DNA from 4 places in the Cellvibrio sp. GW822-FHT04B05 genome. Region 1 is predicted to be linked to each of the others. Evidence: predicted binding sites of a transcription regulator. Region 1 holds the regulator's gene; each other region holds the start of a gene.
What was found. The regulator sigma-54, encoded in region 1, starts transcription at its own class of promoters, with help from an activator protein. The targets are predictions, from matches to a motif close to TGGCACANNNNTTGCNNT.
Positions count from the first base shown of each region.

Region 2: atzF (allophanate hydrolase) is a predicted target of sigma-54. The motif match lies at 3,871-3,888, and genes of this name have one in related genera.
Region 3: AC1RJL_RS01785 (pilin) is a predicted target of sigma-54. The motif match lies at 5,358-5,375, and genes of this name have one in related genera.
Region 4: AC1RJL_RS09485 (CmpA/NrtA family ABC transporter substrate-binding protein) is a predicted target of sigma-54. The motif match lies at 6,440-6,457, and genes of this name have one in related genera.

Region 1 covers NZ_JBXAMU010000001.1:553,990-561,467, reverse strand. Annotated here, with positions in the region: gene AC1RJL_RS02255 (BolA family protein) at 1-20, opposite strand, end outside; gene AC1RJL_RS02250 (MlaC/ttg2D family ABC transporter substrate-binding protein) at 107-730, opposite strand; gene AC1RJL_RS02245 (KpsF/GutQ family sugar-phosphate isomerase) at 1,037-2,008, shown strand; gene AC1RJL_RS02240 (KdsC family phosphatase) at 2,059-2,601, shown strand; gene lptC (LPS export ABC transporter periplasmic protein LptC) at 2,605-3,216, shown strand; gene lptA (lipopolysaccharide transport periplasmic protein LptA) at 3,203-3,832, shown strand; gene lptB (LPS export ABC transporter ATP-binding protein) at 3,839-4,564, shown strand; gene AC1RJL_RS02220 (RNA polymerase factor sigma-54) at 4,769-6,424, shown strand; gene hpf (ribosome hibernation-promoting factor, HPF/YfiA family) at 6,569-6,859, shown strand; gene ptsN (PTS IIA-like nitrogen regulatory protein PtsN) at 6,956-7,408, shown strand; gene rapZ (RNase adapter RapZ) at 7,420-7,478, shown strand, end outside.
Region 2 covers NZ_JBXAMU010000001.1:669,239-676,716, forward strand. Annotated here, with positions in the region: gene uca (urea carboxylase) at 1-1,892, opposite strand, end outside; gene atzF (allophanate hydrolase) at 2,000-3,802, opposite strand; gene AC1RJL_RS02705 (Fic family protein) at 4,238-5,527, shown strand; gene AC1RJL_RS02710 (deoxyguanosinetriphosphate triphosphohydrolase) at 5,549-6,916, shown strand; gene AC1RJL_RS02715 (DUF6748 domain-containing protein) at 7,026-7,478, opposite strand, start outside.
Region 3 covers NZ_JBXAMU010000001.1:449,366-456,843, reverse strand. Annotated here, with positions in the region: gene AC1RJL_RS01805 (DUF1631 domain-containing protein) at 1-2,140, opposite strand, end outside; gene nadC (carboxylating nicotinate-nucleotide diphosphorylase) at 2,358-3,212, shown strand; gene AC1RJL_RS01795 (pilin) at 3,277-3,816, opposite strand; gene tfpZ (TfpX/TfpZ family type IV pilin accessory protein) at 3,967-4,701, opposite strand; gene AC1RJL_RS01785 (pilin) at 4,773-5,309, opposite strand; gene pilB (type IV-A pilus assembly ATPase PilB) at 5,629-7,356, shown strand; gene AC1RJL_RS01775 (type II secretion system F family protein) at 7,361-7,478, shown strand, end outside.
Region 4 covers NZ_JBXAMU010000002.1:912,187-919,664, reverse strand. Annotated here, with positions in the region: gene AC1RJL_RS09505 (two-component system response regulator) at 1-536, opposite strand, end outside; gene AC1RJL_RS09500 (thiamine pyrophosphate-binding protein) at 665-2,584, opposite strand; gene AC1RJL_RS09495 (ABC transporter ATP-binding protein) at 2,859-3,719, opposite strand; gene AC1RJL_RS09490 (ABC transporter permease) at 3,821-4,798, opposite strand; gene AC1RJL_RS09485 (CmpA/NrtA family ABC transporter substrate-binding protein) at 4,908-6,260, opposite strand; gene AC1RJL_RS09480 (transglutaminase domain-containing protein) at 6,841-7,478, shown strand, end outside.

The sequences.
Region 1 (7,478 bases):
TTTACCGGAATGTCGCCCATATCGCACCCGAAAACCCCACCCCATAACGCAAAACCCCGACACTTGGCCGGGGTTTTCGTCAGCAATCAACCACCGCAATCACTGATTAGGCATCAACTAACCAGTTGGCAATGACTTTATCAACATCGCCATTGTACTTTTTCAGGCCAGCCTTGAATTGACCACTGAATGATTGTCCCAAATTCACACCGTTAAGGATCACATTGATCAACTTCCACTCGCCGTTTTTTGCTTTCTGCATGGTGTAATCCAACTTATGGGTAGCGCCTTCTGCTGCAACTTCCTGCTTCACCACTACGCGGGTAGGGTTTGCTTCAGTTACACCGGCGATGGTGACTTTGCTGTCGGCATAACCAAGCACGCCTTTGGCAAGGGATTTCACCATACCGTCTTTAAATACTTTCTGGAATTGCTCGCGCTGGGCGGGCGTTGCTTTGGCATAGGTATCTTTGCCCATCACTGATGCGGCGATAAAAGGGAAGTTAACAACACCGACGAGAGCGCCTTCAACTTGCTTGTAGTAAGCATCGTCTGCTGTTTTGGCCGCGTTTTTAGCCTTTACCAAATCGAATAACTTTTGCGCAACCGATTCCACAATTGCCTGCGGAGATTGGGCAGCAGCTGCCGGTGCTTGCGCGATCGCATTGACACTGAACAGCGCGACTAAACCGAATACAACACCATACATTTTGGTGAGCATATATTTCATCGTAAAACCTTCCATTAATTGAGATGTGGTCATTAAGTCAGAGATGGCAATGTACCTGCATGAAGGTACCGAAACTCAGACAGCGCTAATTCCTTATGGTGCCATTCTTTATGCGTGCTTATTGGATGTGGCGGTTTATTAACCGGAGGCGCGGTGAGCAGGCTTGCGGCGCGCACTATACCATTTAGATCCGGACACGGATAACCTGCGCGCAGGAAAAAAGACGTAAACATCCCTCGCCTTACCATTCATGCCCGTTATAATGCCCACCCCGGAACCGCTGAACCGTTATTGTGGAATTGTTATATGGCTGCCTTTGATTACGTCAGCTCTGCTTTGCGCACCATCCGCCTGGAAGCCGAGGCGGTAACTGCTTTAACCAGCCGTATCGATGGCCAATTTACTACCGCTTGCGACCTGATCCTTAACTGTGCCGGGCGTGTGATTGTCACCGGCATGGGCAAATCCGGTCATATCGGCAAAAAAATCGCCGCGACCCTTGCAAGCACCGGTACTCCTGCTTTTTTTGTACACCCGGGCGAAGCCAGCCATGGCGATTTGGGGATGATCACCAAGAACGATATTTTGCTCGCCATCTCTTATTCGGGCACGTCAAACGAAATCGTCACCTTGTTGCCGCTGCTGAAACGCGCCGGAATTAAAATCATCAGCATGTGTGCCAATGCACAATCTACACTGGGCGAAGAGGCTGAAGTCAACCTGGATATCAGCGTCGTTGTTGAAGCCTGCCCGCTCGATCTCGCCCCCACCTCCAGCACTACAGCGACACTGGTGATGGGCGATGCCCTCGCGATTGCACTGCTTGAAGCGCGCGGTTTTACCGCCGAAGACTTTGCTTTTTCCCACCCCGGCGGTGCACTCGGGCGCAAGCTATTGTTACGTGTTGCCGATGTGATGCACGGCGGCGATGACATCCCGCGTGTAACTCCGGAAACGCCGATGCTGGGTGCATTGATGGAAATGTCGGAGAAGGGTTTTGGCATGACAACTGTCATGAGTCCTGCCGGAGATCTGCTCGGAATCTTTACCGATGGCGATTTACGCCGCAGTATCGACAAGGGTGTAGATATCCGCACCGCCAGTGTCGGGGAATTGATGAATACCAACCCAAAAATGCTGCGCGACAATACGCTGGCTGCAGAAGCACTGGCATTAATGGAGCAGGCAAAAATTAACGTATTACTTGTCACCAACGAACAAAAAGCGTTGGTGGGTGTCGTAAAAATCAATGACTTGCTGCGCGCAGGCATTATTTAATCAAAAAAAGCTGATCAATTGCGATTGATCAGCAGCACTGGAATCGCTGCATGAACCCCGAATTACGCGAACGCGCCGCGCGCATCAAACTTCTATTACTGGATGTCGACGGCGTACTGACCGATGGCCGCCTTTATTTCGGCAACCAGGGTGAAGAACTTAAATCGTTTAGCACGCTTGATGGCCAAGGCATCAAGGCGTTACAGAAAACCGGCGTTAAAGTAGGCATTATCACCGGCCGCACCAGCAATCTGGTCGCCCGCCGCGCAAGCGATCTGGGCATTACCCTGCTGGTACAAGGCCGTGAAGACAAATGGGAGGCCATGCAGGAAATCCTGCAAGAACACCCGTTCGCATTGGACGAAATCGCTTTCATGGGTGATGACTGGCCGGATTTGGGAGTAATGACCCGTGTTGGACTCGCATTTACTGTTGCTAATGCCCACGTTAGTGTAGCCGCCCGCGCACATTGGCAAAGCCGCGAGCGCGGTGGTGAAGGCGCAGTACGCGCAGCTTGTGATTTAATCATGCAGGCGCAGGATACTTTCGACGTAATGCTGGCATCTTATCTGGCAATCAAGGGTGAACACTAAGCAATGAAACTTTTGGAACGCGCCCAAAAAATTCCTCAATACGTGCCTGTTCCGTGGCTGGTGGCATTTGCTTTAGTCCTCTGCTTTTTTGCTTTTTCGCTGCGCCAGAAAGTAGATGTGGTTGGTTATGAATATGAGCCCAGCGGCTTCCCGCAGATTTATATGAAGGAAGTGGAGACGCGCGAATTTGATGTGCAAGGTAAATTGCATTACCAGTTGACGACTCCCCAAGTCACCCATTACCAAATGAATCCGGATGTGCCGTCAGACACTGATTACACCTTGATCGAGCAGCCTAATATGGCTTTCCATGATGCCGATTCCAATGCGCCCTGGTTAGTAACTGCCACTATCGGACGCAGTGAGGGCAACGGTCAATTGATTCGCCTGCTCGAAAATGTTCTTATCCAACAACAGACTCCGTCCCAGGGCTTGATCCAAATTACCACCAGCGAACTGCATGTGCGCCCCCGTGAACAATTCGCGGAAACTGACAAAGCTGTTAAGATGCGCAGCGCTAAAGGTCAGATAGATGCAAAAGGTATGGATGCCGACCTGGCGCAGAGTCGGCTTCAGTTAAAGTCCCAGGTTAAGGCTGTTTATGATCCCCGCTAAATTCCGTTTTACATTATCGCCAGTCGCGCTCGCGCTAACCGCACTCATCGCCAGTTACAGCGTCGCTACCTATGCCTTGCCCACTGACAAAAATGAAACTATTCGCGGCTCAGCCGACAACTTGACAGTCGACCAGAAAAACGGCGTGGCCACTTATACCGGATCGGTAAAAATTACCCAGGGGTCGCTGGTGATTTCGGCGGACTCCATCGTGATTCATACCAACTCCGACAGCAGCGTCGAGAAAATGATTGCCACCGGAAGCCCCGCCCGTTTCCAGCAACAACCGGAAAAAGATCAAGGTGTGGTGACTGCAGCAGCCAAGCAAATTACTTACACGCCGAACAACGAGCATTTATTGTTGGTCGAAAATGCGTCCGTTGAACAGAATGGCGCCGTCATGAGCGGCCCGCATATCGACTACGATCTGGTTAAAGAAGTAATGAAGGCCGCCGGCAATAATACCGCCAGTGGTGGTGGCCAGCGCATTGAAATCGTAATTCCACCCAAAGGTGGCAAAGCCGGTGACGACATCAAGATTATTTCGCCAAGCCAGTCCCAAAGCCCGGCATCAGCCAGTTCGTCCGCCGCCTCATCAACCGCATCATCAGACTGATACCTTATGCCCAGCTTGCACGCGCGCCATCTCGCCAAAAGTTACAAAAAACGCCAGGTTGTAATTGATGTTTCGATCACCGTGGAAAGCGGCCGCATCGTCGGCTTGCTCGGCCCCAACGGCGCCGGTAAAACCACCTGTTTTTATATGATTGCCGGCCTGGTTCCCGCTGATAATGGCACCGTGTTGATCGATGACCGCGATATTACCCAGCTACCGATTCACGGCCGCGCCCGCGCCGGTATTGGTTATTTGCCGCAAGAAGCATCGATTTTCCGCAAGCTGACGGTCGCCGATAATATTATGGCGATCCTTGAAACACGTCATGATCTCGACCGTCAACAGCGCCAGCAAAAGCTTGAATCGTTGTTGAATGAATTTCACATCACCCATATCCGCGACAGCTTGGGTATGGCGCTGTCCGGTGGTGAACGCCGCCGGGTAGAAATTGCCCGCGCATTGGCGACCGACCCCAAGTTCATCCTGCTCGATGAACCCTTTGCCGGTGTTGACCCTATTTCGGTGAATGACATCAAGGAGATTGTCCGCCATCTGAAAGATCGCGGTATCGGTGTGCTTATCACCGATCACAATGTGCGTGAGACGCTGGATATTTGCGAAACCGCTTATATTGTCAGTGAAGGCCATATCATTGCCGAAGGCGATGCCGAGACAGTGCTAAGCAACAGCAAAGTGCGCCAAGTCTATCTGGGTGAAAATTTCCGCTTGTAAACACCTCTTTAACTAGTCGCCTTAAGTGTTACCGACCGCCCGTCACCAGCACAATAGACCCCACATAAACGACTTGACAAGTAACAATCTTTGCCCATTAGGCATAAAGCTTGCTTAAGCTTATTGCTTGCGCGGCCAACCCTGACTAAACTCCACATAACTGATGTTTTCCATCCTGCGTTATAAGGGTTTGTCGTTCACATAATGAAGCAATCTCTCCAGCTTAAACTCGGCCAACAGCTGACCATGACTCCGCAATTGCAGCAGGCGATCCGCTTGCTGCAATTATCGACGTTAGACTTGCAACAAGAAATCCAGGAAGCACTCGAGTCCAATCCAATGTTGGAGATCGAAGAAGCTTTTGATTCGCCCAGCGCCGCCAACGAATATGAAGGCAGTGAGTTAGATAAAGCGGATTACACCCGTCAACTGGAAATTGCTGCCGAAGCCGGCGCCGATAATGGCACTGATTTCACTGCCAGCGAAAGTTACTCCGCCACCGCCGATAATAATTACGCCGAGAGCAATAGCTATTCGGAAGGTGAAAGTTTTGGCGAGGGCGAAAGCTTTGGTGAAAGCGAATCCTTCGGCGATTCCGATGTCTATGGCGACGGAGATAGTTTTAGCACTGACAATGGCGAATGGAATGAATCAATCCCCAGCGATTTGCCGGTAGACACCAGTTGGGATGACGTTTACCAATCCTCATCCAGCAGCAGCTCAAGCAATTACGACAACGAAGACAATGACTTCGAAAGCCGTCGCGCGGCTACTGACTCACTCTACGATCATTTGATGTGGCAACTGAACCTGACACCTATGTCGGATCGCGACCGCGTATTGGCGATGGCCATTATCGATGCGGTAGAACCCAGTGGCATGCTATCCATCACCGTCGAAGAAATTTTTGAAGGTATGCGCGGCGATTTCGAAGAGCTTGAACTCGATGAAGTCGAAGCGGTACAACACCGCCTGCAACAATTCGACCCCTGCGGCGTGTGCAGCCAAAATCTCTCCGAATGCCTGCTGGTGCAACTGCAACAACTCGATCCTAAAACGCCATTCCTGGATTCAGCCAAGTTAATCGCCAGGCAATATTTACCAATACTCGGCAGCCGCGATTATCGCCAGTTAATGCGCCGCACCAAACTCAAGGAAGCAGAACTCAGCATCGCTGTAGCGCTAATCCAAAGCTTGAATCCGCGCCCGGGCGATATGATTGCGAGCGGCGACACGGAATATGTTATTCCCGACGTGTTTGTTGAAAAACGTGATGGCCGCTGGATAGTTGAACTAAATCCGGATATTGCACCACGCCTGCGGATTAATTCGGACTATGCTTCTATGGTGAAGCGCGCCGATTCCAGCACTGACAACACCTTCCTCAAAGATAACCTGCAAGAAGCACGCTGGTTCCTGAAGAGCTTGCAGAGCCGCAATGAAACCTTGCTGAAAGTAGCGAGTTGTATTGTGGAAAAACAACGCGGCTTCCTGGACTACGGTCCTGAAGCAATGAAGCCATTGGTGCTACACGATATTGCTGAAATTGTAGAAATGCATGAGTCTACTATTTCGCGTGTCACCACGCAGAAATATATGCATACACCGCAAGGGATTTTTGAGCTGAAATATTTCTTCTCCAGCCACGTAAGTACTGATAGTGGCGGCGAATGCTCATCAACTGCGATTCGCGCGATTATTAAAAAATTGGTGAGCGCAGAAAACCCCAAAAAACCTTTGAGCGACAGCAAAATTACCGATCTGCTCGCCGAGCAAGGTATTCAAGTGGCGCGCCGTACCATTGCGAAATATCGCGAGTCCCTCAATATTCCACCGTCGAACGAGCGTAAAACTATTTAATACATTACTGGTCACTTGTAGTGCGACGGTTTTTCGAATGTAGTTGAATGTTGAATATTGAATAAAGTTCGGATCATAAATTCACAGATGTAATAGAGGTTGTGCAGGTTGCAACTGTTTTATTTCTAGCGAGAGGAAGTATCTATGCAAATAAATATCAGCGGTCGCCATGTAGAAGTTACCGATTCAATGAAAGAGTATGTCACCAGTAAACTGGAGCGCCTGACCCATCATCACGATCGCATCACCAGCACACACGTTATCCTCTCAGTCGACAAACTTATTCAAAAGGCAGAAGCCACCATTCACGTAAGCGGCAAAGATGTACATGCCGACGCGTCCCATGACGATCTTTACGCCGCAATCGATTTACTGACCGATAAGCTTGATCGCCAATTAATTAAACACAAAGAAAAAATGCGCAGCCATCGCTAATCGGCGCATGCACCAACCTGTTAACTGAACCTGTGCTGTCATCGCCATAAGCGATGACCACATTATCCAGCGAGAGATGCCCGGCATCACCCAGTCATGCAAATTCAAAATCTGATCACCCCTCGCCGAACCCTCTGCGGTGTCGAAGGCGGCAGTAAAAAACGCGCGCTGGAGTTGCTAGCCAACACCATTGCGCAGGACATTCCCGAAATTGATGCCGATGATTTATTTCGCCGCCTGATTGGCCGCGAACGTCTGGGCTCGACCGGCATTGGCCACGGTATCGCCATTCCCCACTGCCGCGCTGAACATTGCAACGGCACCGTCGGGGCGCTGATCACGTTGATAGACCCGATTGATTTTGATGCAATCGACTCACAACCCGTCGATATATTGTTTGCCATGTTAGTGCCGGAAGATGCCCATAGCGAACATTTGCAAACCCTCGCGGCACTTGCCGCAGCTTTGAATAATGCCGATTATCGCCAAACCCTGCGCGCCGCCAAAAGCAATGAAGCGCTCTACCAAGCGGCACTCGCCGCTCCTTAACAGGACCAATTATGCATCTGGTGATTGTCAGCGGCCTTTCCGGCTCAGGTAAAAGTACAGCACTGCATGT
Region 2 (7,478 bases), 120 kb from region 1:
CATTCATTAGGATAGGTAGGAATCAATTCAGCGGGTGCAGCTGCCGCGTCATAAACCGGGGCCGGAGTCGTGCAAGCGACAATTGCCGGATTACTAATCGGTAACATATCCGTTGCGCGCAATGTGCGACCGGCATGGCCACCAAATTGACCCAGTGCAAATGTAGAGCGACTGCCTAAATAAACCGGCACATCAAAACCGTTGCGTACGGCAAGGTAACCGCGACAACCTTGATCGGCTTTTCCAATTTCAAGAATTTGTCCGGCTTTAATGGCTACCGGTTGCCAGAAAGGAATTAATTCGCCATCGATTTTTGCCGGTGATGTAGCACCGGTGAGTGCAATAGTTGCGTCGCGATGGAATTTTAATTTCGGTCCGATAATAGTGTATTCAAGCGCGGCAGCGCTTTCATGATTGCCGACGATGCGGTTAGCCAAACGAAACGCATAGTCATCCATTGGACCTGAAGGTGGAACACCAATGCTCCACAAACCGACGCGACCGGGATAATCCTGCACGCTGGTATAGGTGCCGGGATGTAATACTTCAACCACCGGCGCTTGATATTCAAAACCGGCTAATTTGTTGGTGGCAACATCGCCGCTGCCAAAAAAATCCGAGTTTATAATCTGGCGCAAATAATCCAGATTGGTCGCAATACCTGCTGCACGGGTTTCATTCAGTGCTGTACTCATTTTACTAATTGCATCAGCGCGATCTTTGCCGTACACAATAATTTTCGCGATCATTGGATCGTAATAAGGTGATACTTCAGTGCCGGTTGAAACCCAGGTGTCGATACGTGCAGATTCTGAAAATACCACATCAGTCAATACCCCCGGTGACGGTTGGAAATCGCGCACCGGATCTTCGGCATACAAACGCACTTCGATGGCGGCGCCTTTTGGAGTGATATCGATATCCAGTTTCGGCGGCGTGCCAGCGGCGGTAAGAATCATCCACTCGACCAAATCTACACCGGTGCAAGCTTCAGTGATGGGATGTTCAACTTGCAAACGGGTGTTTACTTCTAAAAAGTAAAAAGCATCGCGTGCGCCATCGTAGATATATTCAATGGTTCCCGCCGAGCGATAATTGACTGCTTCACCCAAACTTTTTGAGGCAGCTAATAATTTATCGCGTGTGGCAGCCGGTAAATTTGGTGCGGGCGTTTCTTCTACTACTTTTTGGTTGCGGCGTTGCAGTGAACAATCGCGCTCGCCCAGTGCAAGTACATTGCCATTGCCATCGCCAAAAATTTGTACTTCAACGTGACGTGCGTTATCGACAAAACGTTCGAGAAATACACCGCTATCGCTGAAAAAGTTTTGCCCTAAACGTTTTACGCTTTCATACGCAGCGATTAATTCAGCTTCGTTGTTGCAACGTGTTAAACCTATGCCACCACCACCGGCAGTGCTTTTTAACATGACCGGATAACCGAGTTCGGCTGCGGATGTGACTGCTTCATCAACCGAACTCAATAAGCCGGTTCCGGGAGTAAGCGGCACTCCGGCTTTTTCGGCAATTTCACGTGAAGTGTGCTTCAAACCGAATTCGCGAATTTGTGCAGGAGTAGGACCGCAAAACGCGATACCTTCTGCTTCACACTGCTCGCAAAATTTGGCGTTTTCCGAGAGGAATCCGTAACCGGGAATAATTGCTTGCGCGCCGGTTTCCTTTGCGGCAGCGAGGATTAAATCTGCCTTCAAATAACTTTCTGCGGCCGTATTACCACCAAGGCAAATTGCTTTATCACAGGCAGTGACATGCGCTGAATTGCGATCTGCATCGGAATAAACTGCAACCGATTCGATGCCCATTTTTTTCAGGGTCTTGGCAATGCGCACCGCGATTTCCCCACGGTTGGCAATAAGTACGGTCTTTAACATGATTCTTCTCCGGCTGTAATTCTGGTTTGCGTAGGTTGGGCAGCCATGCCCAACACTCAGGATTAACATTTGTTGTTTTTGTTGGGCATGGCTGCCCAACCTACGCATCATCTTTGCAGCGACTTTATATAAGCCCGCCATCCACCTAAATGCGTAATATCGGTTGCGCCATTCACAGCTGCGCCCTCGCAAATAAAACCTTTTACTTCGCGTCCATCGTGCAAACTCAAAGTACCCATACCGAGTGGAGCGGGAATCAGTGCGACAAAACTGCCGAAGTGCTGCACTGGCACATCCCACAATTCCACAATAATTTCTGCTCCTTCTGCTGAGCGAATCAAACCAGGTTTTGGTGGCGTGGTATTCGGTAAGGCAACTAAACGGTAATTGTTTGCGGTGTAGGTGCTCTCAACAAAAAGTGCATTGCGCTCTTGCAACTGCACATTGAGTGGCATGCCGGTCAAATGGGCACCAACAACTGCCAAGCGAACATAACCTTGCGGCGGCGTGTTTTTAATCGTTAATGCCGGTGTCGGTTTGTTGGTTGCACCAAGCGGCAAATGCACGCTGCTGTGCCATTTTTTTCCGAATGCTGCGAGTGCTGCGTCTTGCCATGCTGGGGCGATTAAGGTGATACCAAATGGCAAGCCATCGGCGCGCATAGCAGCGGGTAATGCGAGCGCAGAGCAATCGGCGAGGTTGACAAAATTGGTATAGGTGCCGAGTTGGCTATTAATACCAATAGGATCAGCTGCGACTTCGGCAATGCTTGGATGACGCGGTGAAGTGGGAACCAACAGTGCATCAACATTGCTCATTAATGTTTTGATTTCACGTGCAAGATCGGCACGGCGATATTCAGCGCGATACGCATCTGTTGCAGAAAAATGAACTGCCTTTTCAATAATACCTCGCACAATATCATTCATATCATCGGCATGATCTTGCATAAAATCGGCGATAGCGGCGTGGCGTTCTGCAACCCATGGGCCGCCATACAATAATTGCGCGAGCGTAAACATTGGAGTGAAATCAATAGTGACTAATTCGGCACCGAAGGCAGAAATGTTTTCCAATGTTTCCAACCAGGCAGCTTCGGCTTGTGCATCACCAAACCAATCCGGCGCAGAGGGAATACCAAAACGTGGCTTGTTAGAGAAATAATTCGCGGCGGCAGGTGCAATGCGTGAATAACCGTCGGCCGCATCAAATCCTTCCATTACAGTTGCAACTGTTTCTGCATCATCAACGGTGAGCGCAAAAATCGAAATGCAATCCAGGCTGCGGCATGCCGGCACAACACCTTTGGTGCTGAAGCGACCTTTAGTGGGTTTTAATCCAACAATATTGTTGAAGCCGGCAGGTACGCGGCCAGAACCGGCGGTGTCCGTTCCCAAGCTAAACGGTATTAGCCCTTGCGCGACTGTGGTGGCGGAGCCGGAGCTGGAACCGCCGGAAACGTAATCTGCTTTAAATGAATTGGGCACGGCACCGTAGGGTGAACGTGTACCGACCAAGCCAGTGGCAAATTGGTCGAGATTGGTTTTGCCGAGCACAATTGCTCCGGCTTGTTTGAGCCGCGCTATTGCGGTGGCATCGGCTTCGGGTATGTAAGTGAATGCAGGGCACGCGGCGGTAGTGGGAATACCTGCAACATCGATATTGTCTTTCACTGCGAAAGGCACACCGTAAAGCGGAAGGCTGACTGAATCGCCCAGGATTTCCAGTGCATCTAATTGCGCATCCAATTCAGCGGCAGAGACGATATACATCCAGGCGGTATCATCTGCTTTAAGTTGCGCGCGCAATAATTGCAATACATTACGCGCGGTCAGTCCTTTGCTGCGATAAGCGTTCAACCATTCGTTGATGGTCCAACCGGTTGTTACAAAATCTGGCGACTGCGTCATTATCGTTCCTGCATACCGTTCTTAAAATAACCTTGGGCTTAAATACAATCTTGGATACAAGTTTGTATTCAGCAGAAACTATGCCAACAGAAATTTGCGTGCCCAGCACAGTTAAATGGAATGCATAAAATCCTTTTTATTCAATGAGTTAAATGACGTAAGAAAATAAGGTTAAGCGGGATTTGGATGAGGCTTTGGGGGAAGTTTTATGCGCTGAATGTGTGCGTCTAAATTCTTCTGACGGGCTAACTTGGTGCGGGTAGTTCTCGTTTTCATATCTCAATTTTCATGAATATTGAGATATGAAAGTATTTCCACTATAGTTCATCTCAATATTTTTAGTTTTTGAGATGAATTGAAATGATCAAGCGGCCTCCTCCGCATAAGTTACCAAATAATCCTTGGCTATATGTTAGTGAAAATCATGAGCCTGACATGATGGATTATTTAGCTTTCTGGCATCCGGTAGATGACAAAGGCCGATACCTTCACTTTGATGAATTCCGTCATCGGGTGCCAAAACATCTGAAGGTAGATTTAGCTTGGGCTTTGACTAAGGATGCGCGAAGGTTTAAAGAATCGCAGTATTTGATTGGCTTAGGTGACCAAAAGAGTGTTTGTAAATATATTGAAACTTCACTTATTCAAAAAACCAAAACCTTGGTCGATCAATCTACTACTACCGCTGCTTTGGAATGGGCAAATAGAAAAATAGGTGAGGAGCAGAACCTCTCCTATGTGCTGGAAGACCTATTTGAAGATGAGCCCATCAGTAGTAGTCAATTGGAAGGTTCGGCTACAACCACCTTGATTGCAAAAGATATGATCAAGAGAAAACGTGAACCGCGCAGCATTGACGAAAGAATGATTGCTGGCAATTTTAAAATGATGCAGTTTATATGGGATAAACGGTCATTACCTTTAACTACTGATCTAATAAGAGAGTTACATTCTATTGGTGTAGCAGGCATAGATAATGAAAAGTACGCTCCCGGTGTTTTTCGGTTGACTGACAATGTGGTTGTTGAAGATCGAGATGGAAATATCGTACATCAACCACCTCCAGCTGTTGGACTTGACAACCGTTTGCAATCACTATGCGACTGGATGAATACCGATCATGATGAAATAGAAAGTCAAAGTTATATCCATTCACTGATAAAGGCTATTTGTGTTCATTTTGCAATAGGCTATGAGCATCCGTTCAATGATGGGAATGGTAGAGTTGCACGCGCATTGTTTTATTGGTTTATGTTTAAAAAGGATTACGGTGCGTTCCGCTACATATCAATTAGCAATTTGTTGAAAGAAGCTGCTACGCAGTATGGTAAGTCTTATTTGTATACAGAAACTGACGAAATGGATATGACCTATTTTATCGAGTATCAATGCTCTGTGATTATGCGTGCTGTTGCTGCGTTTAAATCACACTGTCAAAAAACTGTTGATAATATTGAATCTTTTAATAAGTGGCTATTTAATTCGGGCATTTATGGAAAACTTAGCGAAAAACAAAAGATTGTTTTTCAAGTTGCAAAGAGCAGCCCGAATACAATTTTTACTGCGAGATATATTGAAGAGAAATTGAGCTGTTCTTATAACACCGCTGCAGCCGTCTTAAATGGCTTGGTCGATCTCAATTTTTTTGACAAACAAAAAGACGGTAAGGAATGGATTTATTCATTGTGTGATAAACAAGATATTCAGAAAAACTGGATTTCCTAAAAAACTGTTAGGGATTTATATATGACCATGAATTGGAACCAATTGCTCTGTGCTGACCGGTTGGGTAAGCGCACGGCAAAACACGAGGAAGGGCGCTCGCCTTTCCATTCGGATCACGACAAAATTATTTTCTCCGGTGCATTTCGTCGCCTTGCGCGCAAAACGCAAGTGCATCCGCTCGCGACGAACGATCATATCCATAATCGCATGACGCACAGTTTGGAAGTGGCATGCGTTGGCCGCACCTTGGGGATTCGCGTGGGGCAGGCGCTGAAAGATAAAGGTGATTTGCCTGTGCATATTTGGCCGACTGATATTGGCGATATAGTTCAGGCCACTTGTTTGGCACACGATATTGGCAACCCTCCATTTGGTCATACCGGTGAAGATGCCATTCGTAACTGGTTTCAAAAAGAAGGTGCGGAATTTTTAAAAGATTTATCACCGTCTGAGCAAGATGATATCCGTGTGTTTGAAGGTAATGCGCAGGGCTTGCGCGTGCTGACTACATCGGAGTATCACCAGTTTCACGATGGCATGCGTTTGACTTATGCAACACTGGCGTCTTCGATTAAATATCCCTGGACTTCATCGCCAACCGTGTTGGGTAATCGACCCAAAGATAATAAGTATGGAATCTTCCAATCGGAGTTGGATCACTTTCATGAGATCGCACAAAAAACCGGTTTGATTGAGTTGGGCAATAATTGGTATTGCCGCCATCCGCTGGTGTATTTAATGGAAGCGGCGGACGATTTTTGTTATGGCATTATTGATCTTGAAGATGGTTTGGAAATGGGGATTCTAAACTGGAGCGAAATTTATGAATTGCTGCATCCGGTAATTGCAGACTCTGCACAATTACCTGAATTGGAGCGGTTGCTAAAAAAAGTGAATGATGGGCGCAAGCCCGCCCTGGTGCGAGGTAAAGTTATTGACGCATTCATCAATGCAGGTACAGCGGCATTTATTAAATATCAGGATGCTTTTTTGCGCGGCGAAGTGCAGGGCGATTTGATTTCCCTCTGTGATCCTAAGGTAAAAAATGCAGTGCAAGCGGCAAAGGATTTAGCCAAGCGTAAAATTTTTAATCATTCGCGTCGGGTTGAATTGGAAATTGGTGCTTACACCGTAATAGGAACCTTGCTTAATACTATTTGTTCGGCAGTCTATGCTTCGCTTGGTGATGTAGCGCAAATGACTTACAAAGATAATCGTGTGATGGCATTAATCGGCGAAAATAATTTCCACCCTGCAGTGAGCAAGCGCGAAGACAACTATAAATATATGGCGTTGATGGCCGTGATCGATTACATCAGCGGTATGACCGATAACTATGCGACTAATCTTGCCAAGCAATTTAATGGAATGGGTTATTCACAATATTAATTTATTCTTCTGGATATTGATGTTGCTGTGTTAATTCTATGCAATCTTAATAAATCGATGGTTTAAAAGTCCCCGCTTCAAATTGAGGCGGGGATTTTTATTTTATGGATTATTTTTTAGCAGGAAAGGCAAAAAATACTTTGGTAGCTGCTATGCCCACCCCTTTGCCAGGTTCTGCTCCGGTTTCATCAAAGCCGGTGGTGACATAGGTAGTGCCTGTTATCACTAAACCATTAGTAGAAATGGCTTGCCAGGCTTGTGCTTCCTGCTCGCGATCCAATGCCGCTTTTTCCAGTGACAGGTCATGGAACTGGCTGTTGTAATCGCTGTTAATCAATGCGGCGCTGAAGTAAGGGCAGGGTGTGGTAATGCATACAATTCCGGTGCTGGAGATTTTTAGATAAGGACCAACGGCGATATTCTTATTAGCGCCTACCCAAGCTCCATTTACAGTCAATGTTTTGGTACGTGTAATAATTTTGCCTGAGGCCGGAGAATTGACCACCGTGCCGCGCAGTAATGCTTGTTCACTGCGAATCGCACTTTCAAGTTCTGCGATTTG
Region 3 (7,478 bases), 100 kb from region 1:
CGGTTGCTACCGTATTAGCTGGTGACGTCTCAGTAGTTTGCGCTATAGGTACAGCTGAAACATCGATCGCAGGCGTCAGGTTTTCAACGGCTATTTCAGCCAGTGGTGCACCCTCTTGCACTTTGGCTTGTGCCGCAGCCATTGCAGATTGCTGAGCGCGCGCTTGAGCCTCTGCCATTGCCGCTTTCATACTGGCATTTTTAGCCGCTAATGCCGTAGCCTTGGCTTCAAGGTCAGCAGCAGATACAGAGGAAACGTCTGCTTGCGGTTTTGTTTCACCACGCAAGCGCGCCAAATGCACTGTTTCCAATTGTTTAAATAAATTAGTCATTTCAAATGGGCTGAATGAAATGCTTTCCAAACCTGTACGCAGCTTTTGCAGCAATTCGGGCACTAATTTTAATAAACGCTGGCGATTATCCTTATCCATCACCGCCGTAACACTCCACACCAACTGTTGGGCAGTTATAGAACAATTACGCCATTCATCGCTCTCTATACCTTGTTTGAGCGAAGTAATAAACATCACATTTGCCCAAGCTTCACGCAGTAATTTGGTGACCGCCAGAGGCAATTCTTTACCCACACAGATACGATTTAATTCAGCATCTACTTGCGCGCGCGCGCGTTCGGATTTTGCTTTACCATCTTCCGCATCAATGGTGCGCTGCTCAAGGATTTGTGCACGACGCTTTTCTTTATCGAGGAAGGAACGGAAATCCACCAATAATCTTTCAAAGATGCTCATGTCCGTATCGAATTCAGTCAAAATCGAACGCACAGTTTCTTCCATTTTATTAAAGAGACTGTCTTTACGCTGATTCTCTTCACTGGACTCCTGCCAGCCCAAGCAGGCCATTGCCATTTCATTTAACAAACGACGCGCAGGATGCCCACCCTTGCTGAAAAAAGTTTTATCGGCAATCGCCACTTTAACCATGGGGATTTGCAAACGTCCGATCAAAGCTTTCATCGGTGCAGCGAGGTTGCGATCATCCAGAATGAACTCAAACATCATACTCACCAGATTGATAACATCATCATCAACCTGATTAATTGCTGCTGCGGTTTGGGTTTCGTTGTGTAGTAACTCACTTAACAAGCTACGCAAATTAGTGGGCGCGCCGCTGGTAATAGGAGCGCCGACGGTATTTTGTTGTTGCGCCAATGACAGAATTTTTATCAAATCCTGCGTAGTGATTTCCTCTCCCGGCAATTGCGCTCTCGGTGCACTACGATTTGCTCCCAGCAGATCGCGCAATTGATGCAAGACCTGATTGGTTTGGTCATCGTAACTTTGCACCAGACCGCCAGTTTCGACACCGGCTTTCTGCGCACCCACCCCGTATTGGGCACCGATACCTTGACCGTATTGATCGACCGTCGAGCTAGTGGCTGAAGGCCTTTTCACGCGTACGTCCTGCTTCAATGACGGCAGGATGTTGGCATCAATCAGGGTTTGATTAAGTACATCAAAAAGCTTGCCCAACTTGGTCATTACGATATTGTCGAACAACTTGAACAAAACCAACTTGGCTTTTACATCAACATTTAATGCCTTGGTCGCATCTGTAAAAGCATTGCAGATAACATCCACACCTAGCGGATTATTCTTCTGATAAACCTTGGTGGGCACCAAATGATCAATACGGAGAGTGAGGTGCTGGATCGGCTCGGCAAAAAGCTCATTGGCTTTATTTACCATGCCATCAACCGCAACCATTTCTTCTAACTCATCATTTTTGACGAGCGACAGATCATCCAAAGAAACCGATTTTTCTCCAGATTGTTTTTCATCACGATAGGCGCTTGGATCAAGCAATTGAGCGAAACTGATATCAATACTGCGGAAAAATGAGGTCTCCATGGCACGGCGACGGATACGCACTTCGCGCATGGAATCAAAAAAGATGTTTTGGTCGTGATTATTATTGGCTTTGTCCGCCAACTCAAACATGGCATCATCAACTTTATCGAACAATTCACGCAGGAAGAGCTGCAACTGTTGCCGCGCTTTGTCGCGCAGGGTGTGCATAGCAGCGGGCAAACGTGCCAAGGCTATTTGCGAATTGGCAACAGAATTGCGCTCTACATTCAATTGAACGACCTTTTTGGGGTCCGATTTCATATGCTCGGTCATGGTTGATTACCATTAGTAAAAACTTGCGTAATTGAAGTATAACCAAGGGAAAGGTGCCTTAAGTAGACAAATGATAGGATCGAGAGACATATCACAAAAGGCTATAACCAATGCGGCACCTTAGGGTTTTTTAAGTATGTTTTGGAATTAGACGAAGACTATCACGCCAAAATAATCCATTTTCACTCTCATAGTGTTTAATTATTCGACAGCTGACATGAATATTTTATATAGCAAGAACCTACCCACCCTCGCTAAAGATATAACTGAAATCGTATCGATAGCACTCGCCGAAGATATAGGTGCCGGGGACATCACCGCGCAGCTTATTCCTGACGCACAGATTGCTGAAGCCGATATCATCACCCGCGAAAACTGTATTTTCTGCGGCAAAGCCTGGGTCGAAGAGGTATTCCGCCAGTTCGATCCACAAGTACACATCATATGGCATATAGAGGATGGGCAGGAAGCTATAGCTAACAGCCTGCTCTTCACCCTGCAAGGCAGCGCACGCAGCTTGCTTAGCGGCGAGCGGGCTGCATTAAACTTTGTACAGACCTTGTCTGGCACCGCCACCATCAGCCACCACTACGCATCTTTGGTGGCGCACACAAATGTGAAGTTGCTCGACACACGTAAAACCATCCCCGGTCTGCGCACCGCACAAAAATACGCCGTCGCTTGTGGCGGCTGCCATAATCATCGTATCGGCTTATATGACGCATTCCTGATCAAAGAGAACCACATAGCCGCCAGCGGCGGAATTGCCAATGCAGTTGCAGCAGCGCGAGCCATCGCACCGGGAAAACCGGTTGAAGTAGAAGTGGAAAACTTTATTGAATTGAATCAGGCACTGGAAGCTGGAGCAGATATCGTCATGCTGGATAATTTCAATATTGAAGATATGAAGAAAGCAGTAGCGATTAATGCAGGGCGAGCGAAATTGGAAGCATCGGGAAATATTAACGAGCAAACGTTAATCCCGACGGCGGAAACCGGGGTGGATTTTATTTCTATTGGTGGATTGACGAAGCATTGTCGGGCGGTGGATTTGTCGATGCGGCTACAATAAATTACAGCTTAGGGAATAAACTTTGGCACCACCTGACGCATGAAAATAATCAATAAGTTAAGCTTCAATATCGGCAGTTAGCAGGCAGAAACTTGAATGCAGCCACATGCGCAGCTGTAGTTAAACAACCCCAAACAACAGATCCATTAGCACTCAATCCTGCTGTTGGAATACCTGCCGCACTTATTGTGCCGGCCCCCGGCACTAAACGAATAGGGTTTCCAGCCCCTAATGCAATACCAACTTGATTACGGTAGGTGATACTAATGGTAGCCTCACCTACTGTAACAGCACTCACATCAGCAATGCCATCAATAGCAAGGCTTTGGACGTTCTCAGTTCCATTAACTGGAAATTCATAAGCAAATGACCCAGGATCTGCAGGACCATTCCCGGCGTAGGAAGGAATTGCACCATTACTCCGACTTGCATAGGTTTCTACAACAGCAGTTTTGGCAGCCGATGCCAAACTCAAACCTTCAGAGACCTTACTTCTAATAATGTAATCCTGATAGGCAGGTAAAGCGACCGCACTCAAAATACCAATGATCGCGACCACCATCATTAGCTCAATTAATGTAAAACCTTTCACCTGCTTTTTCATAACTCACCTCTCATTCCCGTTGTAATGAAAGAGCACGACTTATACCAATATAAAAAAAACCAATAAAAACAAATACAAAGAGATAAAGATAAATAAAAAGCTTAAATAAATTTGACAGTAAATATACCCTTGTGACAAAAATTGTTAACACTACTCCCATGGAATCAAATCGACAATTGCAACAATATCTCCCTCCTCACGATTAATTAATACAGTCACTGGTTTTACCTTGCTCATCATCGGTAAAAAGGCATTAGCTTGTGGATACTTTTTTAAAGTTTGTGCAACAAGATCAACAGAATTGTACTTATTCAGGTCTGAAATTGGTCTAGATTTTCCCACCAATGTTTGCATCTCAGCATTTAACTCCACATATAAATCTGGTCGCTGTGGAATATCAATACCTGCAATCAACGCTTCAAATGTCAAATTATTATTTTCCTCTATTCCTGCCGGAGCACGCGCGGCTACCCATTGGGGACCAAACCAGTTCTTGCTTTGAAATTGAAGACTGGCTTTTTCGTAATAAGGATTATCCAATTCATACGACTGCACCAAATCAAACCTATCTACAGAAAATACCAACCATACAGGGCGCCCATTTTCTACTGTCCATAAACCATAAATCAAAGCGGAAAACTGGATCAAACCAATTACAGCCAAATCTATTTTTAAATGCTTTTTCAGTGGATTAGCAACAATTAAAGTCAATACCGGCCCCAAAATCATATCGCACACCAGTAAAATCAAAAAAACTTTGGTAACACCAGTAGCCCTATCTAATGGAGCCGGATACCAATAGTGAAAAACCAGCACCAAACTTAATAATGCAATTACTACGCAAATAAGCAGATGAATAACAAAAGCATGAATACGAAATGTCATTACATTCACCTCAAACTTCTTTCAAAAAAAAACCGCCCGAAGGCGGTTTTTATAACTAGCTAATGAGCCTATTAGAAACGGCAGTTAGCAGGCAAATATTTGAATGCAACCGCAGTCGCGCCAGTTGTCCTGCAACCCCATACAATTGGGGAGCCACTGAGAATTGCAGCAGCAGGAACACCGGCAGTAACAACACCACTACCAGGCTCGAGAAGAATAGGGTTAGCAGCACCCAACGCAGCCGCAACCTGGCCGGCATATGTAATTGAAATTGTTGCTTCAGAGGCAGCAGGAGTAGCGACGTTGGCTATAGCGCTAATAGCAATTCCGCCAACGTTTTCGGTTGCAGCAGGCAATGAGTAACCATAAGAGCCAGCTGCTGGGTCACCCAGAGCAGGCTGGGCAGCAATAGCACCAGTACTACGACTTGAAACAGTATCAACTACAGCTGTTTTTGCCGCAGCTGCCAAAGTTAAACCCTCAGATACTTTTGTACGAATAATATAGTCTTGGTAAGCAGGCAACGCTACTGCAGCCAAAATACCAATGATCGCGACAACGATCATCAATTCGATCAGGGTAAAACCTTGTTGAATAGTTTTTTTCATAATATGACTCCGAAAGATAGGATAGGATCAAACAAACACGAATAGAGTTCAGCAAGCCCCATGCCAAATCGAGACATGGGTGAAAACATGCCCTATCTAACGATTAACCACATACAAAATGCGCTCAACAGAGAAACATCAACGAAAACAGCTTACGCAAACAGACACATAGTGACACTTTTCGTCAATTTTCAATTTTCTAATTCAAAGCAATCCGATGAGCTCAAGCAAGTCCCAAACCAGCTGCTAAAGTTGATGTAATATGCGCACCGAACAGGTAATTTCGTTTAACTAATTTAATACTACTGAATATAAACAAATGAATAATCCAACCCCGGTATCACTTAGTGGTCTCGCACGCAGACTGGTTGCAGATAATATCCTTGATGCAGATTTGGCAACCAAATCAATAACACAAGCGAAAAAAGATAAAATCCCCTTTGTACAACACCTTGTCGCTAATGGTATTTTGGATGCGCGCACTCTTGCCCGGATAGCTTCGGAAGAGTTCGGATCGCCCGTATTTGATCTAGCCGCACTGAATACAGATAGTATTCCCCAAAAGCTGGTTGACGATAAACTCATTCGCAAGCATCACACCCTACCTATTGCCAAACGCGGCAATCGATTATTCCTTGCAGTTACTGACCCCACCGATTTACACGCCCTTGATGAGATTAAATTCAACACGGGTATCAATACAGAAGCCGTTTTAGTTGAGGCAGACAAACTCAAAGCAGCAATCGATAAATATTTAAATGCACAGGAAGAGTCGCTTGGGGATGCTCTTGGTGGCCTGGACGACGACCTGGACGATTTGGACGTTCAATCGGTTGCCGATGCGGCGACTAATGAAGACGCGGGGGCAGAAGCAGATGAAGCACCCATCGTCAAATACATCAATAAAGTATTGCTAGATGCAATCAAGGGAGGTGCATCCGATATTCACTTTGAGCCCTATGAAAAAAGTTATCGAATTAGATTTCGCACTGATGGAGTACTGCATGAAGTTTCTCGCCCGCCGGTAAATCTGGCATTTCGTATGGCGGCACGCTTGAAAGTAATGTCGCAAATGGATATATCTGAACGGCGCCTGCCACAAGATGGCCGGATTAAACTCAAGGTATCCAAAACACGCGCTATTGATTTTCGTGTTAATACCCTGCCGACTTTATTTGGTGAAAAAATTGTGCTGCGTATTCTCGATCCCAGCTCTGCGAAGCTTGGTATTGATGCATTAGGCTATGAGGATACTCAAAAACAGCTTTATATGGATGCCCTCGCACAATCGCAGGGAATGATACTGGTTACTGGTCCGACCGGCAGCGGTAAAACAGTATCACTATATACCGGCCTAAATATTCTCAACACATCCGAAGTCAATATTTCCACAGCGGAAGACCCGGTGGAGATTAATCTTGAAGGTATTAATCAGGTACAGATGAATACCCGCGTAGGCCTCACCTTTGCTGAAGCGTTACGTTCATTCTTACGGCAGGACCCGGATATCATCATGGTGGGTGAGATTCGCGACCTGGAAACAGCTGAGATCGCGATCAAAGCATCGCAAACTGGTCACTTAGTACTATCAACGCTCCATACCAACTCTGCACCAGAGACATTAACTCGCCTGCTTAACATGGGCGTTCCTGCATTTAACGTTGCAACCAGCGTAAGCCTCATTATTGCCCAGCGGCTTGCGCGCCGCTTATGCCCAGCCTGCAAAAAGCCAGCAACAGATATTCCAGCAGACATTCTCACCCAAGAGGGATTTGACGAAATAGGCATACCGCGCGCAGAATTCCAACTCTTCCACCCTGTTGGTTGTGAAAAATGCAATGGTGGTTATAAAGGACGCTTAGGTGTATATGAAGTAGTTCGCATCACCCCACTGATTGCCAACCTTATAATGGAAGGCGGCAATTCCCTCCAGATTGCACGCGCAGCAAAAGAAGCAGGCTTCAATAATCTACGGGTATCCGCATTGCGCAAAGTAGCAATAGGACTAACAAGCCTCGAAGAGGCCAACCGAGTCACCAAGGATTAATCCTATGGCATTAACATCAACAGCAAAGTCAGCTAATGTAGCTGCCAAATCAAAAACTGCGGTAAAGCCTAAGCAGATTACGACAATCAACACTTATGTATACAAGGGTGTTGATAAAAAGG
Region 4 (7,478 bases), on a different contig from region 1:
AAACCTGCGTCGCCTTCATCGGCAACGTCGATATTGAAAGATGGCGCGAGGACGCGTTTGATTAAATCGGCGGTGTCTGGCTCATCTTCGACAATCAACAAGCGCGGTTTAGTGGTGCTGGTCTGGCTATGGGCGAGGTGCCTTACCGCGTTGGGTAATTGCTCCAGATGTTCCATTGGCAGTAATTGGTTGATGCCATATTCGCGCGCGGTAACTTCAGCAATGCGTTCGCACCAGGTACTTGCGATAATAATAATCGGCAAATCTGCGCGGCATTTGAGAATGCCGCTTCTAACCAGGCGCGAGAGCCGCCATCCGTCGAGGTCAGCGGTGTCGACATCGACAATTAATACATCAATGGTTTGCTGGCGCAGAACGCGCAAGGCTTTTTGTGCAGAATCAACACTGGTCAGGTTATGCAAGCCGGCCGCGAGCAGGCTGGCATTAATAGCAGCTAAGGCAGAGGGGTCGTTATTAACAACAAGGAGGTTAATAGGCGAATCAGGTTGATTGGGATTGGTGTTATCAATTAACACTCATAGGTCTCCGAATTAATATCCCTTTAGCCTAGCATAAACTGCAAGGTGCTTTTCGCCCAAGGGTATTTTTCGCTTAGACCATCCTTAAATTAACCTCCGGTCCCACATAATCAACCGCTTTGCTATCAGCCTCCCGGTGTTGCGGATGCGCCGTTGACCGCCAAACCTTTAATACGATCACCCATGGGCGGGATTTCATTGCGGTCGATGCGTACATCGAGCAGGGTCGGGCCGTTTTTGCTGAATAGTGCGTTGTAATCCAGCTCATCCAATTGTGTAGGTGAATCGATAATGATGCCGTCGATTCCCATGGACTGCGCCATCATTGCGTAGTTAACTTCATTGAGTTCCCAGCCGATGGACTCTTGCTGGCCGAGCATTTGGCCGTGCATCACCATGCCCATCGCGGCATCGTTCAATACTAAAAACACTACCGGCAATTTTTGTTGGGCGGCGACAGTAATTTCCTGCGCGCTCATTAAATAAGAGCCGTCGCCGACAATGCAAAGCGTAGGTGCGTTGCGGTTGGCGATAGCAGAGCCAATCGCGGCACCAATCGACCAGGCCATAGAACCGTAACCCATGGCGATGCGATAAAGCCCTTCGTTGTTGGCGCGGGTCAGGTAATGCGTTGCCCAGGACCAGCCATTGCCCGCATCGACAAAAATACGGGTATCGTCGGGCAGTTGTTGCGACAGATGGCACATCAGCCGCTGGGGTTTTACCGGACTGGCATTGGAATAACATTTGTCGGCATCAGCGAGGGTGAAAAAACCGCCGTTGGCATTTTTGGCGGCGGCACCGGGCAGTGTCTCCCAAGTGCGACCCCATTTGCGCACTTCGCGCACGCTTTTTACCAGTCGATCAAAAATGACATCAATATTGCCGAACACATGCAGGTTTGCCATAGGCGAGCGGGTGAAGTGTTCGATTGAAGAATCGATATGCACGAGCTTGGTGTTAAGCAGATCATTTTTCCAGCCGCTGGTGCCCAATTCGCCCAGCTCGGTACCTACCGCAAGGATCAGATTGACCTCTTTGCTTTGCAACAGGTTTCTTGCGCTTTCATGCCCGGCAAAACCGAATACCCCGCGATATTGCGGGTGATGTTCATCGACCCAGGTTTTACCCATTGGCCCGGTGACAAATGCGGCGCCGGTGAGCTCGATAAACTCCATTATCTGCTTGCTGGCTTTACCTACACCGTTGCCGATGTACATCACAATATTGTCGACCTTGCCCAGCTTCTCGCATAGGCGGGCGATGGAGGAATCATCGGCCATGGCAAAATCATGCACCAGCAGGTCGCTGTGGATATGAGCGTTGATAGTTGCTGGTGCGCGCAATACGTCGGCCGGTACACTGATGTGTACCGGCCCGTTAGGCTTGCGGTGTGCCGCCATGATCGCGGACACCAGCTTGCTTTCAAGTTGTTCATGGTGTGATACGAGCGTATTGAACTGGGTGACATAGCGGAACATGCCCACGGTATCGATAGCGGTACAACTGGATTCCTGCAGGGCACGCTTACCGAATTTAGGCAGCGGGGTTTGGGCGGTTATCACCAGCATGGGTAACTCATCGGCGAGTGCTGATGCTACGCCGGTAATCAAATTGGTCGCACCTGGGCCGGTAGTCGCGCATACCACGCCCATCTTGCCGGTTTCACGCGCGTAGCCATCGGCCATAAAGGCGGCACCGCACTCATGGCGGGCAACAACCAAACGGGGTCCGCCCTGGCGTTCGCTGCGGGCGAGGGAGTTTAGCAGGGGCTCTATCGCGCCGCCCGGTACACCAAATACGGTGTCAATCTTCAATTGTTTGAGATAGTCGATAATTAAATCGGCGTAAGTTGACGGGGCTTGCTGTATTTGAATTGGTTCTGTCCCAGTCTCTTCATTCAGTTCATTAAAGTGCGGCTGGGCAGTGATTTGTGCCAGCTCGCCAACGGTGATCATGTCCACCTTAAGGGTAGTGCCCTCGGTCGGAGTTTGGTCCAGCTTGACTGGATGAAGGAAAATGGGTTTGTTGAGTGCCTGCTGCATGGAGTTCGCGCCTTGTTTCCAAAAGTGCGTGATCCGTCACGGATGGGTGTCACTTAAATATGCTGCATAATATATACCAATGATGAAAAATGTGCCATACAAAAAACAGTCAAACAGATTGTTTAATGCTCTTTTTTCTCTATTTTAGTTTTCACCAAGCGAAAAGCGCTTCTTTTTGTGCATAAAAAAGCCCCGGCGAGCCGGGGCAACAGAGGTCAGATTTGCAGATCCTGCTGGTGCCATCACACATGGATGGCACCGGCAGGCAGCAACATCAGGCGACGCTTTTGGCCTTTGCAGGTGCGTCTTTATCGAGTTGTTTTTCCGCACGTTTGGCGTCAATGGATTCAACTTTTTTTTGCTTCTCATAAAGGAAGCGCAACACCGCCGAACGATAGTGGTTGTATTCGGCGTTGTCGGCCAGTTCAAGGCGATTGCGCGGGCGCTCCAGGGTGACAGCGAGGATTTCGCCTACTGTGGCGGCGGGACCATTGGTCATCATTACGATACGGTCAGAGAGCAGCACCGCTTCATCCACATCGTGGGTAATCATAATCACGGTGTTACCCAGTTCACTCTGGATTTCCATCAGCGAATCTTGCAGGTGCGCACGGGTTAGTGCGTCCAGCGCGCCAAAGGGTTCGTCCATCAACAACACTTGCGGCTCCATCGCCAGGGCGCGGGCGATACCGACGCGCTGCTTCATCCCTCCGGAGAGTTCATCCGGGCGTTTATGCATTGCGTGGGTCATGTGTACCAATTCCAGATTGTGTTCAATCCACTCGCGCATCTCGGCTTTGGTTTTTCTGCCTTTGAATACGCGCTTAACCCCCAGTTCCACATTTTCATAGGCGGTGAGCCAGGGTAGCAGGGAGTGATTTTGGAAAACAACCGCGCGCTCAGGGCCGGGTTCATTGACTTCGCGGCCATTTAATACCACGCCGCCAGCGGTAGCTTTGTACAGACCGGCGACTATGTTGAGCACAGTGGATTTTCCGCAGCCGGAGTGTCCGATCAGCGAAACAAATTCGCCTTTTTTGATTTTTAAATTTACATTTTGCAGTGCGCAAAACGGACCTTTGGGAGTTGGAAATTCGATGCCGACTTTAGTCAATTCAAGATGAATCTGGCTCATGTTTTTTTCCTCTGTATTTTTGTACTTTCTATGCTGCTGGCGGACAATAAAATAATTAGGGATGCAATCCACTATTTAATCAACGTGCAATTAACAGCCGATTAGCGCACTACTGCGCTCTTGTCCCAATTCACATAGGTTTGTAGCAATAAAATAATTCGGTCGAGTAAGAAACCAATCAGGCCGATCACTAAAATGGCGAGGCAAATACGGCTTAGCGAATCGGATGAGCCATTCTGGAATTCATCCCACACAAATTTTCCCAAGCCCGGGTTTTGTGACAGCATTTCGGCGGCGATCAACACCATCCAGGCGATGCCGAGTGAAATACGCAAACCGGTAAACATCATCGGAATCGCCGACGGCAATACAATTTTAATAACATGGGTAAACCAGCCGAGGCGCAACACGCGGCTGACGTTGATCAGGTCTTTGCTCACGCCCGCAACGCCGACAGCGGTGTTGATCATGGTGGGCCAGAGTGAACACAGGCTCACAGTGAGCAGTGAAATAATGTATGACTTGGAAAACATGGGTGAGTCGGAAACATAAACAGCGCTCACTACAATTGTCACCAGCGGTAACCAGGCGAGCGGCGATACCGGTTTAAATAATTGGATCAACGGATTGAAGGCGCTGTAAAGCGGTTGGCTAAGGCCAATTAAAATACCGAGTGGAATGGCGATAATCGACGCAACAAAAAAACCGGAGAGTACCGTCACCAAACTGGTTTTAATTTTATCAAAAAAAGTAGGGCGGCCATTGAAGGTGCGCTCATCAATCTTGGCTTGCGGATCATTTGCCAGAAGTTCGGCATTGCGTTTTTCCTGGCGTTCATAAAATGTTGCTTCGCGCTCTAGTTCGGTTTTGTACTCGTCGACCAGGTTGCCCCACTGTTCATATACTTGTTTGGGTTGGGGGAAATCACCCAGTGAGGTATTGATGTTGGGGGCGGTGATATGCCACAACAAAATAAACGTGAGTAGGCCGACAGATGGCATCAACACGGTGAGCGCAACATCGCGCCATTTGATCGCTTTTAACTGTTCGAATTTCAGGGTGGCTAATGTGCTGCTCATGATCGTTTCCTCTGCTTGCTCGCTTATCCGTACACTTTTATCCACAAACCCTTATCCGGAAATACGTGGGGAGCGTATGTTTTCATTTGTTGGATACACGGTGAATCGATTAAATTTTTTCGTCGCCTTTCAAACCGATTTTGAATTTGGTGAGATATTCGTTAGGTTTGGTTGCATCAAATTGCACGCCGTCAATCCATTCGGTTTCATTCACTGCACGAATGCCCTGGAAGGTTTTAAAATCGGGGAAATCACTCGCGCTCATTTTTCCCTCTGCAATCAAGTCAGCAGCAGCTTGTTGATAAATCTCCGGTGCTACTGCTTTTTTGCCCATTTCCATATACCAGCTATCGGGTTTTGCTTCGGGGATTTGGCCCCAGCGGCGCATTTGGGTCAGGTACCAGATCGCATCGGATGTATATGGGTATGAGGCGTTGTAGCGGAAGAACACGTTGAAGTCAGGCGTTGGACGTACATCTTTGCGCTCGTATTCAAATACACCGGTCATGGAGTTGGCGATAACTTTATAATCCGCGCCGACGTAATGCGCTGCAGAAATCATTTTGGCTGCTGCACTGCGGTTGGAATTTTCTTTTTCGTCCAACCATTTCGCTGCGCGAATCATGGCTTTAACAACGCGCACGCTGGTGTTGGGATATTTCTGGATAAATTCTCTTTTTACTGCAAATACTTTATCACCCATTTTGTTATGCACGGCGATCACCGGCACACCAATGCCGCGAAACACGGCTTGTTGGTTCCAGGGTTCACCTACTGAGTAACCCTGGATAGTACCTGCCTCCATAGTTGCCGGCATTTGTGGCGGTGGTGTGACTGACAGTAAAACGTCGGCGTCAAGTTGGCCGGTGGTATCACCTTTATGCGGTGCATATACACCAGGATTAATTCCGCCGGCAGCTAACCAGTAGCGCAAACCCATATTGTGGGTTGAGACCGGAAATACCACGCCCATTTGCATTGATTTACCCGCATCCTTCAACTCAGTGACAACAGGTTTTAATGTGCTGGCACTGATGGGATGAACCAATTTTCCATCGGCGCCCACCGGCACATTCTTTTTCATTTTTTTCCAGATCTCATTGGAAACAGTAATGGCGTAGGTGTTTTGCGCCATAGTAAAAGGAATTACCAATTCCGCTTGGGTACCGTAACCGATGTTGGCGGCAACGGGCTGTGCCATCAGCATATGTGAACCATCCAGCTCGCCGGAAATAACGCGGTCAAGTACGACTTTCCAGTTGGCTTGCGCTTCGAGTTCTACAGTTAAACCCTCATCATCGAAGTAACCATTTTCGTAAGCTACTGCAAGGTCTGCCATATCGGTAAGTTTGATAAAACCAAATTTCAAATCGGTTTTTTCCGCAGGGCCAGTGGCTGCCTGCGCAACAGTAATCAAAGAAAAGGTGGTAGCAAGGACAAATATCTTTTTTGCCAAGGGCATTAACAATCGTGAAATCTTTTTCATTGTAATAGCGGTTACTTTCATTTGTGGCTCCAGGCTGCGGATGCAAACATCGGTAATAAATTCGATTTTTATTTTTTCTCTGAAAATAAAATTTAAAAAAATAATTCAGAAAATTGAAAAATTTGTGTGATCTGGTGAGTCGGTACACCAGGTCTTATTCAAACACTGTGCCAAGGTCAGTGGTGCACTTTAACGGCGCAGGGAATTTGCAGTGTTTGCGATGATTCTTTTATTTTTTGCTTGTTTTTGCACAGTGTTGGATCGCAATAAAAGTGGCTGCGTATTTTTGGTGCTGGGTTTTGTGGGTGGTTTGTGCGCCGGCAGATGCCTTATCCGGTCATGCGCGCACTTTTTTTGCGCAAAGGATAAAAGACTGTAATCGTAGGCGAGCTGGAGCCTTGCGTGCATTGGGTAGTGAAGGCATTACCTGAGAATATAAATTCTCTTTTCCCTCACGGGTTTAGCACGAATTACGTATGGTATTCGCGGCGCGCGTGGCGGCCAATTAACTCCTATACTGAAAGCTACTGATCGACCGGATTAGAGCCTAATAACAATGAAATCACTCCGTTTTTTGGTTGTATTACTCGGTTTTACACTTGCAGCCTGTACCTCCGTGGTGCAGAAAGTCCCTTTTTTGGCAGATAAAGACCCTCTGGCGACGGCTTTGTCGGGGAAATTGATTTTGGGGCGACCCTATCAGGCGAGCGAGCTGCCGGATGTGGAATTATTTGGCTTGACCAAAGAAATGCAGGTTTTTGCGGAGACAGTAACCGCGAAGATGAACCGTAGTGATGCCAAAGCAGAGGCGCTGCATAAAGCATTGATGACCTCAACTCAATATGGTGGCCGCGGTATTGTCTACAGCGCTTACAACACTATCACCGGTATCGAAGCGTTTGAGACGCGCCAGGCGAATTGCCTGAGCTACACCTTGTTATTTGTCGCTATGGCTCGCCATGTTGGCCTGACGGCGGAAGTGAATGAAGTAATTTTGCCTCCCACATGGGATATGCGTGCCGGGGATACCTATTTATTTATGCGGCATGTTAATGCCAAAGTATTTATGCCGCGCCCACAACGCACGTTTGCGCGGGTAGTGGGTACGGCTGATGTGAGCGATATAGTTGTGGATTTGGAGATGCGGCGTTTTCGTCCGCACTACAAACAACATGTGATTGGCAAGGATTTAAT